One region of the Rahnella sp. PCH160 genome, then DNA from elsewhere that is predicted to be linked to it. Evidence: predicted binding sites of a transcription regulator. Region 1 holds the regulator's gene; each other region holds the start of a gene.
What was found. Region 1 encodes Fur, which represses iron uptake genes when iron is present. Its sites were predicted from a motif close to ATAATAATGAGAACNACTATCAA; they were not measured.

Region 1 (3,134 bases):
AGCTGAAACATATTCTCCGCCTCGCGAGTTTGCTATCATCTGCGTTATTATTGCCTGCAATGCAGAGCACTTCATAGAGAACAAGAGGTTAGGTAATCTTATGGCCGTAGTAGGTATCTTCTTTGGATCCGATACAGGTAACACCGAAAACATCGCGAAAATGATCCAAAAGCAATTGGGTAAAGATGTTGCAGAGGTGCATGACATTGCGAAGAGCAGCAAAGAGGATCTGGAAAAATTCGATATTTTGCTGATCGGAATTCCAACCTGGTATTACGGTGAAGCACAGTGTGACTGGGACGATTTTTTCCCGACGCTGGAAGAGATAGATTTCGAAGGTAAGCTGGTGGCCCTGTTTGGCTGCGGCGACCAGGAAGACTATGCCGAATACTTCTGTGATGCGCTCGGTACCGTGCGTGACATCATCGAGCCACGCGGCGCGGTGATTGTGGGCCACTGGCCAACTGAGGGTTATCACTTCGAGGCATCGAAAGGTCTGGCTGATGATAAGCACTTCATCGGACTGGCAATTGACGAAGATCGTCAGCCGGAACTGACTGGTGAACGTGTCAGTGCGTGGGTCAAACAGATCACAGAAGAACTGAGCCTTTCAGAAATTATTGGCTAAAAACCCTGTTGGCCCTGAGGATTTATTCTACAATTGAAGGGCCAAACTATTACTGAAATTAACAATTTAACCGCTACAAAATTGTAACTTTCGGTGGTATCAAGGTACACTGAGTTCATCTGTTTTTTCTATCGATCAAGTCGTTGCATTATCGAATGTGACAAGCATTTTGTGATCTTTATTAACAGGCTACGTTTTTGAGAATCGGCACACTTCCTGAAAACGAAGAATCCTTAAACGACAAATTTTTGTGCCGCCGATGCCACAGGCTGCATGCCTCAACTTGATTAGCACATAGTAACAGGACTGAATCCGCATGACTGACAACAACACCGCACTGAAGAAAGCCGGCTTAAAAGTCACGCTTCCGCGCCTCAAAATCCTGGAAGTGCTGCAAGCGCCGGAAGGTCATCACGTTAGTGCGGAAGATCTGTACAAGCAACTGATTGATATGGGGGAAGAAATTGGCCTGGCGACGGTTTACCGCGTTCTGAACCAGTTTGATGACGCCGGTATCGTTACCCGTCATAACTTCGAAGGCGGTAAGTCCGTTTTCGAACTGACTCAGCAGCATCACCATGATCATCTGATCTGCCTGGATTGCGGCCGCGTTATTGAATTCCGCGACGAATACATTGAAGGCCGTCAGCGTGAGATTGCGAAGAAACACGGTATCAAACTGACCAACCACAGTCTGTACTTGTACGGCCACTGTGAAACAGGCGATTGTCGCGAAGATGATTCTTTGCACAATGATAAACCTGCGCAGTAATCTGCACGGTCAGTCCGAATGAATTAACCGCTGAAAGGCGGTTTTTTTATGCCTGTGATTCAGACAGCGAATTAAAAACACCACGCCCCGGCAAGCCGGGGCGTGGTGTTTCTTAACATCGACGTTAAGGTATCACGTCCTATCAATTCTCTGGTTTTGGCGAATTGTTAGAACGGATTTCCTGCCAGATTTTCCCGCAATCCGCCGCAAAAGCCTGACCGTCACCGGTTTTACGTGCCGTCAGGCAACGCTGATAATCCACCACGCGCACGGTTTCCTGTTCAGCAAACTGCTTGTGCGCCTGTTCCTGTTTCAGAACGTCAAGAACAGTCTGGCACGATGCCACTTTGTCCGGCGAGCCTTCTGCTTTTATGATGCAGTTGCTGTACGCCTGACGCAGTTTTGCATTTTCGGTTTGCGTTGCCGTTGGCGCACAACCGGCCAGCAGCAGGGAAGTCACGACAATTATCAGTAATTTATTCATCGGTTTTGTGTCCTCAGAAAATAGTGAATGGCGCGATAACGATGAATTTCACGTCTTTTTCATCCTGGAAAATGTTGCCGTAACCGCCGCCCCAGCTCGGGATGTCCGAGTGGTTGTCGTACTGGGTGTAATGCAGTTTGAACAGCGTGCCTTTCGCGCGGCCTTCCTGAATGGTGTAGAGCGCATCAAGGCTCCAGGCGCTTTCTTTCAGGCGCTGGCTCTGATCATAAGCTGGATTGGTACTCGGTTTGGCATCCCAGGCGTAAACATAAGAACCGCCCACCGCGAAGCCCGGCAGTTCCCATTTCGCCAGATCGTATAAGACACCTGCGTAAACGGCTTTTTCGCCATTGGCATTGAAGTCAGAACGGTTGTCCCACCACACATCAAGACGTCCGTTAGAAGAAGAATACGTTGGGGTCATGCGTTGTAAAAAATACCCCTGATTCCCTTCTGCTTTGACCATGGTCCCTTCCAGACGCCAGTTGAACTGGCCGGTGGTGTAACCGAAAGTCAGCGCCTGCAACCAGGCTAAACCGTCATACAGGCTGTTCGGATCGTTCTGGCTGCTGATACGATCTTCCGCGCCGTAGAACTGGTAACTGGTCGTGAGCGGATTGCCCATCAGATCAATGTTGTACGACGCCTTGGCGAAGTACTGATCGACGTAACTTTCTGCCTGACCAAAAGCGGCTTCGAGCACCAGATCATTTTTGAAGTCGTATTTCGCCCCCAGCGAGTGGATGTAGGAAACACCGGTTTTTTTATCGTTCTGGCGGAAGTCATCCATTTCCAGATGCCACGGCGATTTGTATTCATCCGCCCACATGTAGGAGAAACTCAGTTCGCCAGGATCGCCAAAATCATGTTTATACCCGGCTTCTGCACCGCGATACGTCCCCGGCATAAAACTCCAGTGCGGGGCGATCAGCGTTTGTCCGGTCGGCTGAATGTAACCGGCATGGCCCCAAAATCCGCTATATTTGAATTTTCCGGCGGCTTTGTAGAGGCTGACGCCGCCTTTATCGCCGGAGTAATCTTCGTCATACGCGTGGTTTTTGGAGGAGAAGGCGATTTCGTTCGGGTGGCCGCTGTCGCTGGCTTCGGCGAGTTCAATCGCGGTAAACGCGGCGATGTCGATACCGAACATGTCCCAGGCGTAGCCGGAGGAGAAATCGAGATTCAGGTTGGCGGTCGCGTGCGAAAGGTTGGTGGCATATTTATCGTAGTCGGGGTTATTCACCGTGACT
Region 2 (3,134 bases), 2.3 Mb from region 1:
GTAAATTATTTCAGCATACCGATGAGCAGATAGAAATTGAGGCTGACAACAATCAGCACAATGAGTCGCCCCGCCCACTGTACGGTTTTGGTATTGACCATTTCGCCCATCAGGCTGCGGTTGCCGGTAAAGGCCAGCAGCGGCAACAGCGCCAGCGCAATCCCGAAACTCAGCAATACCTGGCTCATGACCAGAATTCGCGTCGCATCGAGCCCCATCAGGATCACGATAAAAGACGGCATCATGGTGACCGTACGGCGCACCCACAGCGGAATGTAGAATTTCACAAAGCCCTGCATCACCACCTGACCGGCCAACGTGCCGACCACGGTGGAGGATAAACCGGCAGCGACCAGGCTCAGGCCAAATGTCGTCGCGGCGGCGTGGCCGAGCAGCGGTTGCAGCGTCAGATAGGCTTCGTCGAGTTCACTGATCCCGCTGTGGCCGCTGAAATGGAACGCAGCGGCGGCGGTCGCCATCATCGCCAGATTCACGAAACCGGCGATGGTCATCGCGATACCGACATCCAGCTTTGTCGCGGAATAACGCTGTTCTTTCGAGGCCTTCCCTGCCCGCTGAGTCAGCGAGGAGTGAAGATAAATGACGTGCGGCATGATGGTCGCGCCCAGCACACCGGCGGCCAGATAGACGGAATCACTGGTGGGCAGCGCAGGGATCAGCATGCCTTTACCCAGCGCCACGATGCTTGGCTGCGAGAAGAACAACTCTGCGATATAAGCGGCGGCGACGAAAAGCAGCAAACCGGCAATGACCAGTTCCAGCGGTTTTTGCCCGCGCTTTTGTAACCCGAGGATAATAAAGGTGGCAATCCCGGTAAGCACCGCGCCCTGAAGCAGCGAAACCCCGAGAAGCAATTTGAAGCCGATCGCCGCACCGATAAATTCGGCGAGATCGGTCGCCATCGCGATGATCTCCGCCTGGACCCAGTAAGCCCAGACGGCAGGACGCGGGAAACGGTCACGGATGTGTTCGGCAAGGTTTTTGCCGGTGGCAATACCCAGTTTGGCAGACAATAACTGGATCAACATCGCCATGACGTTGGCCCAGACCACCACCCACAGCAACTGGTAGCCATAAGACGCACCGGCCTGAATGTTAGTCGCAAAGTTGCCCGGATCGATGTAACCGATGGCGGCAATAAACGCCGGTCCCATCAGTGAAAGCTTCATCTTTCTGGCTGCGCGGCCTGTAGATTCGGCCCGGCTGTTCAGCATAGTCAGTTAACCCTTACAATTATTACGCTTACATCAATCATATCTAATTGATAATGATTATCAAGTGCATTTAGAATGATCGGAGTAATTTCTCTGATAGGCAGCAGCGTAAGCGGCAAAGTCATCACTGAGTGGTTAATCATTCTGTCGGCTTTCAGAAAGCCTGACAGCATGCATTTTCCTAAAACAGACATTTACTGGCCAGATTTGGAACGCATTACGGCACATGATAAAACTAGCACAAGAATGCTAATTGTGCTTAGTTTTATTAACATCTTGATATTTTGTGTGATAGACCTCGATTTGTTGCAATTCGTGTCTGTAATTTCTATATTTGCTATCGACTTCACGTTTTAAATGTACGCGTTACATAAAATGTCCGTCGAAATATAGCCTGCCTCTAATTTGGAGCACCCATGTCCCGAATATTGCACTTTGTATTAGCGTTGGCCGTTGTCGCAGCACTGGCTTTACTGGTGAGCCGTGACCGGAAGAATATCCGTTTGCGTTTCATTGTTCAGCTGTTGGTCATCGAAGTCTTATTAGCCTATTTCTTCCTGAACTCTTCTGTCGGTTTAGGTTTTGTGAAAGGCTTCTCAGACTTGTTTGAGAAATTATTAGGATTCGCTGCGGAAGGGACCGGCTTCGTATTTGGAGGCATGAGCGATAAAGGATTAGCGTTCTTCTTCTTGAAAGTCTTGTGTCCGATCGTGTTTATTTCCGCACTGATCGGTATTTTACAACACATTCGTGTCCTGCCTTTCGTCATCCGTATCATCGGTACGGTCTTGTCGAAAATTAATGGCATGGGGAAACTGGAATCTTTCAACGCCATCAGCTCCCTGATTTTGGGTCAGTCAGAAAACTTTATCGCGTATAAAGATATTCTGAGCAAAATGTCTGAAAAACGTATGTACACCATGGCAGCCACAGCGATGTCGACGGTTTCTATGTCGATTGTGGGTGCGTACATGACCATGCTGGAACCGCGCTTCGTTGTTGCTGCGCTGGTGCTCAACATGTTCAGTACCTTCATCGTACTGTCGTTAATCAACCCTTATAAAGTTGATTCAGAAGAAGACCTGCAAATCGGGAACACGCACCAGGGTCAGAGCTTCTTTGAAATGCTGGGTGAATACATCCTGGCCGGTTTCAAAGTCGCTATCATCGTTGCCGCCATGTTGATTGGTTTCATCGCACTGATTTCCTGCCTGAATGCGCTGTTTGACGTGGTATTCGGTATCACCTTCCAGGGCGTGCTGGGTTATGTCTTCTATCCATTCGCATGGATGATGGGCGTGCCAAGCCACGAAGCCTTGCAGGTCGGCAGCATCATGGCAACCAAACTGGTTTCCAATGAATTTGTTGCGATGCTGGATCTGCAGAAAGTGGCGACCGAACTTTCACCACGTGGCGTGGGCATCCTGTCCGTGTTCCTGGTGTCTTTCGCGAACTTCTCGTCTATCGGTATCGTTGCCGGTGCTATCAAAGGCCTGAACGAACACCAGGGCAACGTGGTTTCACGCTTCGGCCTGAAACTGCTGTACGGCTCAACGCTGGTCAGCGTGTTGTCAGCTTCTATCGCGGGTCTGGTACTGGCGTAAGTAAGCAAACAACAGAACGACGAAGAAAGGCGCTCCGGCGCCTTTTTTTTATGCCTGCAATTCAGGAAGTCAGGAGGGAGAGAACAGAAAGCAAAAAACCCGCCGAAGCGGGTTTCTTTAATATTTGGTGGAGATAAGCGGGATCGAACCGCTGACCTCTTGCATGCCATGCAAGCGCTCTCCCAGCTGAGCTATACCCCCACACGAGGTCGTCCACATTGTACTTCTTGTGTTCCCTTTTGAGGAACTAACCAACTCACTCTGGTAAGGAAGTTGGTGGAGATAAGCGGGATCG
Region 3 (3,134 bases), 2.9 Mb from region 1:
GCTCACCGGCGACCAGAAGCCGCCCGGCGATATCCGCCGCCAGCAACAGCACCGGCGTGAGAACCAGCGTCCACGGCAACATCCAGCGGGGATCCGCACGACAAATCCAGCGCGCCATATGCGGCACCATCAGACCAACAAACGCTATAGGGCCGACGGCCGCCGTCGCGCTGCCGCATAACAGCGTGATGGCCAGTAATCCCAGCAGTTGGGTGGTGATGATTTTAGTGCCCAGCGCGGTCGCCAGTTCACTGCCCATCGTCAGATTATTCAGGGAACGGATCATCAGCAAACTCAGGAAAACGGCGAAAAGGATCGGCGGTGTGACGGTTCGGATCACCGCCATATTGCGGATATCCAGCGAACCGGCCTGCCAGAAGCGCAACTGATCGTAAACCTGCGGATTTAGGAGGGAAATTCCCGACGAGAACCCTTCCAGAACGGCCGCCAGCGCAACGCCTGCCAGCGTGAGACGAACGGGATCCAGCCTTCCGCGCCCGAGTGCGCCAATCATGGCGACCAGCAGCGTCGCTGATAAGGCTCCGGCAAACGAGAACCACAGATAACCGCTGACATCGGTGGCACCAAAGAAGGCAATCCCGAGAACGACCGCGAACCCCGCTCCGGCGTTAACGCCAAGAATGCCGGGATCGGCCAGAGGATTGCGGGTCAGAGTTTGCATCAGCGCGCCCGATAATCCGAGCGCCATTCCCGCCAGCAAACCGGCCAGCGTTCTCGGCAACCGGGCATCGGTCACGATCACGCAGTCAGCGCCGGTGCAGTGCCCGTTGAGTGCTGAAATCACGGTGCTGAATGAAAGAGATTTCGCACCCAGTAACAGACTCAGCGCCATCATCAGAACAAGCAGCAGCACGGCAAACAGTAACCCGGTGGCTTGTCGCGAAAACTGCCCCGGCGATGAAACGCGGGGCACAGAAACCGGGTGCATAAGACGAGGCATCAGCGGGAGGCGAACAGGGTTTCAAGCTGCGTCAGCATATTGCTGGCGCTGTAATAATCCAGCCTGAAAGTGTCATCACCCATCGCATAAACGCGCTTACCTTCTACGGCGGGCAATTTTGCGAGGAACGGATTGCTCAGCAGACGCTCCGCGTCGGTTTGACTGGCAGAGAACAACAGCAGGGTCTGGCCGTTCAGCGCGTCAGGCATTTTCTCGCCGGAAAGCTGAATGATATCATGACGTTTTCCCTGACTCAGGCTGGCGGCAATGTTTAAAGGCACCGATGCCAGCGTAAACCCTAACTCTTGCAGCAACTGTCCCTGCGGCGAGGCGGGGGTCCAGAGATTTGCCGTTTTGCCATCGGCGCTGTAAACCAGCGCAGAAACGGGCTGTGGTGGTAGTTTCATGGCTTTTTTCAATGCATTTTCGCGTGCATCAAATCGGGCAATAACGGCTGCAGCATCGGCTTCCTTGCCCGTTGCCTGACCTAATTCCTTCGCCAGATCCTGCCAGCTTTTGTCGTCATAATTGACCACCATGACCGGCGCAATCACGGAGAGCTGATCATACAGTTTCAGGGCGGAGTCGCCGCCGGTGGCAGCAATAATAATTAAGTCTGGAGCCTGACCGGCAATGGCTTCTGCATTCGGTTCGCCGATGTACAGACGTTCAACTCCGCGTTTTTTCGCGACATCTCCCCACTGGCGGAAGAAACCCTGTTGATCGGCAATGCGGCTGTTTGGCCCGGAAGCCCCGCTGGCAATTACCGGCGCGTTGATGGCCAGTAATGTCCCCGTGACCGTCACGCTGGTGGACACAATTCGCTGCGGAGGTTGCTGTAATGTGAGGATGCCGTGAGAGGTTTTGATCTCGCGAGGCCAGCCTTCTGCAAAGGCATGAGTGGTGAAAATTAGTGATAAAAAAAGCCCGGCGATCCCTGCAAAAATGCGAAAACCAGCGCTATTCATTGGATCCATTCCCTAATTTTTAATGTTAATGGTTCTCATTATTATATTTAGGCGCGGCGCGGTCAATCGCGGGAGGGGCAGATCGAGGGTAAAGGTCTGGTTAAGGCGGGAATCATGGGAACAAAAAAGCCACTTCTTGCGAAGTGGCTTAATTATATGATTTAAAAGCTAAAATTTGGTGGCCCTTGCTGGACTTGAACCAGCGACCAAGCGATTATGAGTCGCGTGCTCTAACCAACTGAGCTAAAGGGCCGAGGTGCGGGATTATACGGTAAACTCTGCTTACAGGTCTATATGTGTTCGGTCTGTATGCGTGTTTTGTGCACAGTTCTAGTATGTTGTGTTCGCAGACTTTTTTACCCATAACTCGAGCAAATACGTCTCAGGAAAACATTATGCTTACAGATATCCTCGCGGAGGATCTTCAGGTCGTGTTCTGCGGTATTAATCCCGGCCTTTCATCTGCCCATAAGGGTTACCCTTTTGCTAATGGTAGCAATCGTTTCTGGAAGGTGATTCATCAGGCGGGTTTCACAGGGTGTCAGTTAGCGCCGGAGCAGTGGCAGCAGTTGCAGGATTTTGGCTGCGGTATCACGGCGCTTGTGGCGCGTCCGACGGTGGAAGCCAGCGAGTTGAATCGCGATGAATTGCGCGATGGCGGTGAGGTGTTAAAAGAGAAAATATTTCATTACCAACCACGTGCATTAGCGATCCTGGGTAAACAGGCCTTCAGTAAAGCCTTTGGCATTAGCAAGGTAAACTGGGGGCGCCAGACGCTGAAAATTGGCCGGAGTGATGTCTGGGTTTTGCCTAATCCCAGCGGGCTGAATCGTGCGACGCTCGAAGAGCTGGTTGAGTCGTATCGTGAGTTATATGCGTCGCTTAATCCCTGACTTTTACATGAATACGAACAAAAAAGCCCCGCCATTTCCAGAGAAAGGCGGGGCTTTTTAATGGCTGACAGCCTGAAGGCGATTAATCGTCCAGGAAGCTGCGCAGCACTTCAGAGCGGCTTGGGTGGCGCAGTTTACGCAACGCTTTCGCTTCGATCTGACGGATACGTTCACGGGTAACGTCGAACTGTTTGCCCACTTCTTCCAGCGTGTGGTCAGTGTTCATGTCGATACCGAAACGCATACGCAGAACTTTCGCTTCACGTGCGGTCAGGCCAGCCAGAACGTCATGCGTTGCAGAACGCAGGCTTT
Region 4 (3,134 bases), 2.8 Mb from region 1:
TCCCTTGTCCGTATGTTGATCTGAGGCGGCTGTAAAAAGACAGAACACTCCGGTATTGATTCACCGGAGCTCTAGGTAGAGCTTACAGATTATTCTCATTTTGCGAATGAAAATCCGACAGAGACCTTACCGATCTGCGCGGTGTGTCGCAATCTCTCCCGCTCAGGCCGCCGCAATTCTTTCGAATGCGGCTGTAAGGTCGGCGATCAGGTCATCGCAATTTTCCAGCCCGATGTGGAGGCGCACCAGCGTACCCGAAAAATCAACGATTTCTGCCGGGCGAATCGCCTGAATTTCTTCCGGCTGATTGGCCAGAACCAGCGATTCAAAACCGCCCCAGGAATACGCCATGCTGAAATGTTCGAAGTGGTCGAGGTAGTCTGAAAGCTGCTGTTTGCTCAGACGCTGTTTGAGGATAAACGAGAACAAACCGCAACTGCCGGAGAAATCACGTTTCCAGAATTCGTGGCCTTTGCTGCCCGGTAGCGCCGGATGATTTACAGCTTCTACTTCCGGACGTTCTGCCAGCCATTGCGCGATACGAATGCCGCTTTCTTCGTGTTGTTTCAGCCGCACGCCCATCGTCCGCAGCCCGCGGCTGGCGACATAGGCGGTGTCGGCGTCAACCATTTGCCCCATCAGATAAGAGTGCTCGCGCAACTGTTCCCAGCAGCGTTCGTTGGATACCGCCGTGCCAATCATGGCGTCGGAATGGCCGACGATATATTTGGTTCCGGCCTGAATGGAAATATCGATATCAAATTCCAGCGCTTTGAACAGAATGCCGGCCGCCCAGGTGTTGTCGATCATGATCACCACGTCCGGAGACACGGCGCGCACGGCTTTCACCATCGCCGGGATATCCGGGACTTCCATCGTGATCGACCCCGGCGATTCGAGAAAAACGACTTTGGTATTGGGTTGCATCAGCGAACCTAACTCAGCGCCGATATCTGCGCGGAAATAAGTGGTCGCGACCCCGAGTTTTTTCAGCACTTTTTCGCAAAAATCTTGCGTCGGTTCGTAAGACGAACCCGCCACCAGAATGTGGTCACCGGTGCCGACAAACGATAACACCGCATTGCTGACCGCCGCCGCCCCGCACGGATAAAGCGCGCAACCCGCGCCGCCTTCGAGCTCAACCATCGCCTGTTGCAGGGAGAAATGCGTCAGGGTGCCGCGACGTCCATAAAACAGCTCGCCGTTTGCCCGGTTGGCGGTGGCGTGTTTTTTATCGGCCACGGTCTCAAACACCAGCGACGAAGCGCGCTGGATCACGGCATTCACTGAACCCTGTGTGTACTTTTTGTCTCGCCCGGCGCTGATCAGCGCGGTTTCGATTTTTTTAGACGACATAATCCGTATTTCACCCTGTTTAACCATGTAGACCCGCGCTCTGTGGCAGCGGCTGATATGTAATTAACTTAACATGATGAATTTTACGGGTCAGGTTTTTGCCCGTTGGATGAGAAAATTTCAGCTAAAACAAAAGCCCGCCGGCTGCAGGGCCTTCATACCGGTCGCTGTGCATGCAGTCTCATCGCGAATACAGACGGTCAGTTAAAAACGTTCCTCTCCACGGTTATGCAATATCTGCGCATTATTCTCATTCTGTAAAAGTGGTCAGGTGCGGATGCTGACGAATTAACCTTCTGTTTTTTAACGTTGATAATTTTTATTGGCTGATTTATTTACCGCGACATTTTTATGAAAAGTGTGACGAGGGTAAATTGTTCACGCCCTGTCCAAACGGGAAAAACCTTGTCATCCATCAATGACACCCGTGGCGGGAAGCGCGACAATGTAAATAATAATGAGAACGACTATCAATTAGGGCTTTTTCTTTGATATCATTCGGCGTTATTCATTCCTTCTACACACTGATTCTGGCTGGAGGCGACGCGTGAAAACGGCTCGCAATAAGATGAAAGAGGCGACTTCACTCCTGATGTCGTTAATGTTGGTTGCTGGCTTAAGCGGCAACGCGATGGCGGCACCTGCGACGCCTGCGGCACAAGCCGTGACTTCTGCGGCGACTCAACCTGCAACGGCTGACACCCCGGCACCGGCTGATGCGACGCCTGCTCCATTAATGCAACCTGCGCCGACCGAAGCGACGCCTATCATTCCTACCGACTTGTCTGTATTAGGCATGTATCACCACGCTGACGTGGTGGTGAAAACCGTGATGATTGGCCTGCTGCTGGCTTCCGTCGTCACCTGGGCGCTGTTGTTTAGCAAAGGCGCTGAAGTCTTCAGCGGTAAACGCCGCATGCGTCGTGAATTCGATGCGCTGTCTTCGGTGCGAACGCTGGACGAAGCCGCTGAACAGGCTGAAAGCTTTGCCGCCAGCAGCCTCAGCGCGCAGATGATTCGCGATGCGCAGAACGAACTCGAGCTTTCCGCCGGTTCAGCTGACAACAACGGCATCAAAGAGCGTACAGGTTTCCGTCTTGAGCGCCGCGTCGGTGCCGCCGGTCGTTATATGGGCCGTGGCAACGGGATACTGGCGACCATCGGGGCAATCTCTCCGTTCGTCGGCCTGTTCGGTACCGTCTGGGGCATCATGAACAGCTTCATCGGTATTGCTCAGACGCAGACTACCAACCTTGCGGTCGTCGCGCCGGGTATCGCAGAAGCCTTACTGGCAACGGCTGTCGGCCTGATTGCCGCAATCCCCGCCGTGGTTATCTACAACATTTTCGCCCGCACTATTACGTCTTACCGTCATCAGGTCGGTGATGTGGCGGCGCAGATTATCCTGTTACAGGGCCGTGATCTGGACCTGGCTGCCAGCGAAGGCGATGCGCCGCGCGGTCAGACGGGTCAGTTACGCGTAGGGTAAGAACAGATTATGGCTATTCGGTTAAACGACGATATCGACGAAAGCGGTGAAATGCATGACATCAACGTCACGCCTTTTATCGACGTCATGCTGGTGTTACTGATTATCTTCATGGTGGCAGCGCCGCTGGCCACCGTCGATGTGCGGGTAGACTTACCGGCCTCGACGGCAAAAGCACAGCCGCGTCCTGAGAAGCCGATCTTCCTGACGGTGAAATCTGACAAGCAGCTGTTCCTCGGCGATAACCCGGTAAACAGCGACAACCTGACGGCGATGCTCGACCAGCGCA

Region 2: the regulator Fur is predicted to act here: its motif matches at 1,283-1,305, upstream of ACM5QY_RS10400 (Nramp family divalent metal transporter).
Region 3: the regulator Fur is predicted to act here: its motif matches at 1,952-1,974, upstream of fepB (Fe2+-enterobactin ABC transporter substrate-binding protein).
Region 4: the regulator Fur is predicted to act here: its motif matches at 1,808-1,830, upstream of exbB (tol-pal system-associated acyl-CoA thioesterase).

The regions. Positions count from the first base shown of each region.
Region 1 covers NZ_JBLOGT010000001.1:4,503,852-4,506,985, forward strand. Annotated here, with positions in the region: gene fldA (flavodoxin FldA) at 101-628, shown strand; gene fur (ferric iron uptake transcriptional regulator) at 945-1,400, shown strand; gene chiQ (ChiQ/YbfN family lipoprotein) at 1,543-1,884, opposite strand; gene chiP (chitoporin ChiP) at 1,898-3,134, opposite strand, start outside.
Region 2 covers NZ_JBLOGT010000001.1:2,219,494-2,222,627, reverse strand. Annotated here, with positions in the region: gene ACM5QY_RS10400 (Nramp family divalent metal transporter) at 6-1,235, opposite strand; gene ACM5QY_RS10395 (NupC/NupG family nucleoside CNT transporter) at 1,652-2,839, shown strand; tRNA gene ACM5QY_RS10390 (tRNA-Ala) at 2,965-3,040, opposite strand; tRNA gene ACM5QY_RS10385 (tRNA-Ala) at 3,114-3,134, opposite strand, start outside.
Region 3 covers NZ_JBLOGT010000001.1:1,619,086-1,622,219, forward strand. Annotated here, with positions in the region: gene fepD (Fe(3+)-siderophore ABC transporter permease) at 1-949, opposite strand, end outside; gene fepB (Fe2+-enterobactin ABC transporter substrate-binding protein) at 961-1,929, opposite strand; tRNA gene ACM5QY_RS07520 (tRNA-Ile) at 2,106-2,182, opposite strand; gene mug (G/U mismatch-specific DNA glycosylase) at 2,325-2,822, shown strand; gene rpoD (RNA polymerase sigma factor RpoD) at 2,905-3,134, opposite strand, start outside.
Region 4 covers NZ_JBLOGT010000001.1:1,661,590-1,664,723, forward strand. Annotated here, with positions in the region: gene metC (cystathionine beta-lyase) at 163-1,356, opposite strand; gene exbB (tol-pal system-associated acyl-CoA thioesterase) at 1,925-2,845, shown strand; gene exbD (TonB system transport protein ExbD) at 2,855-3,134, shown strand, end outside.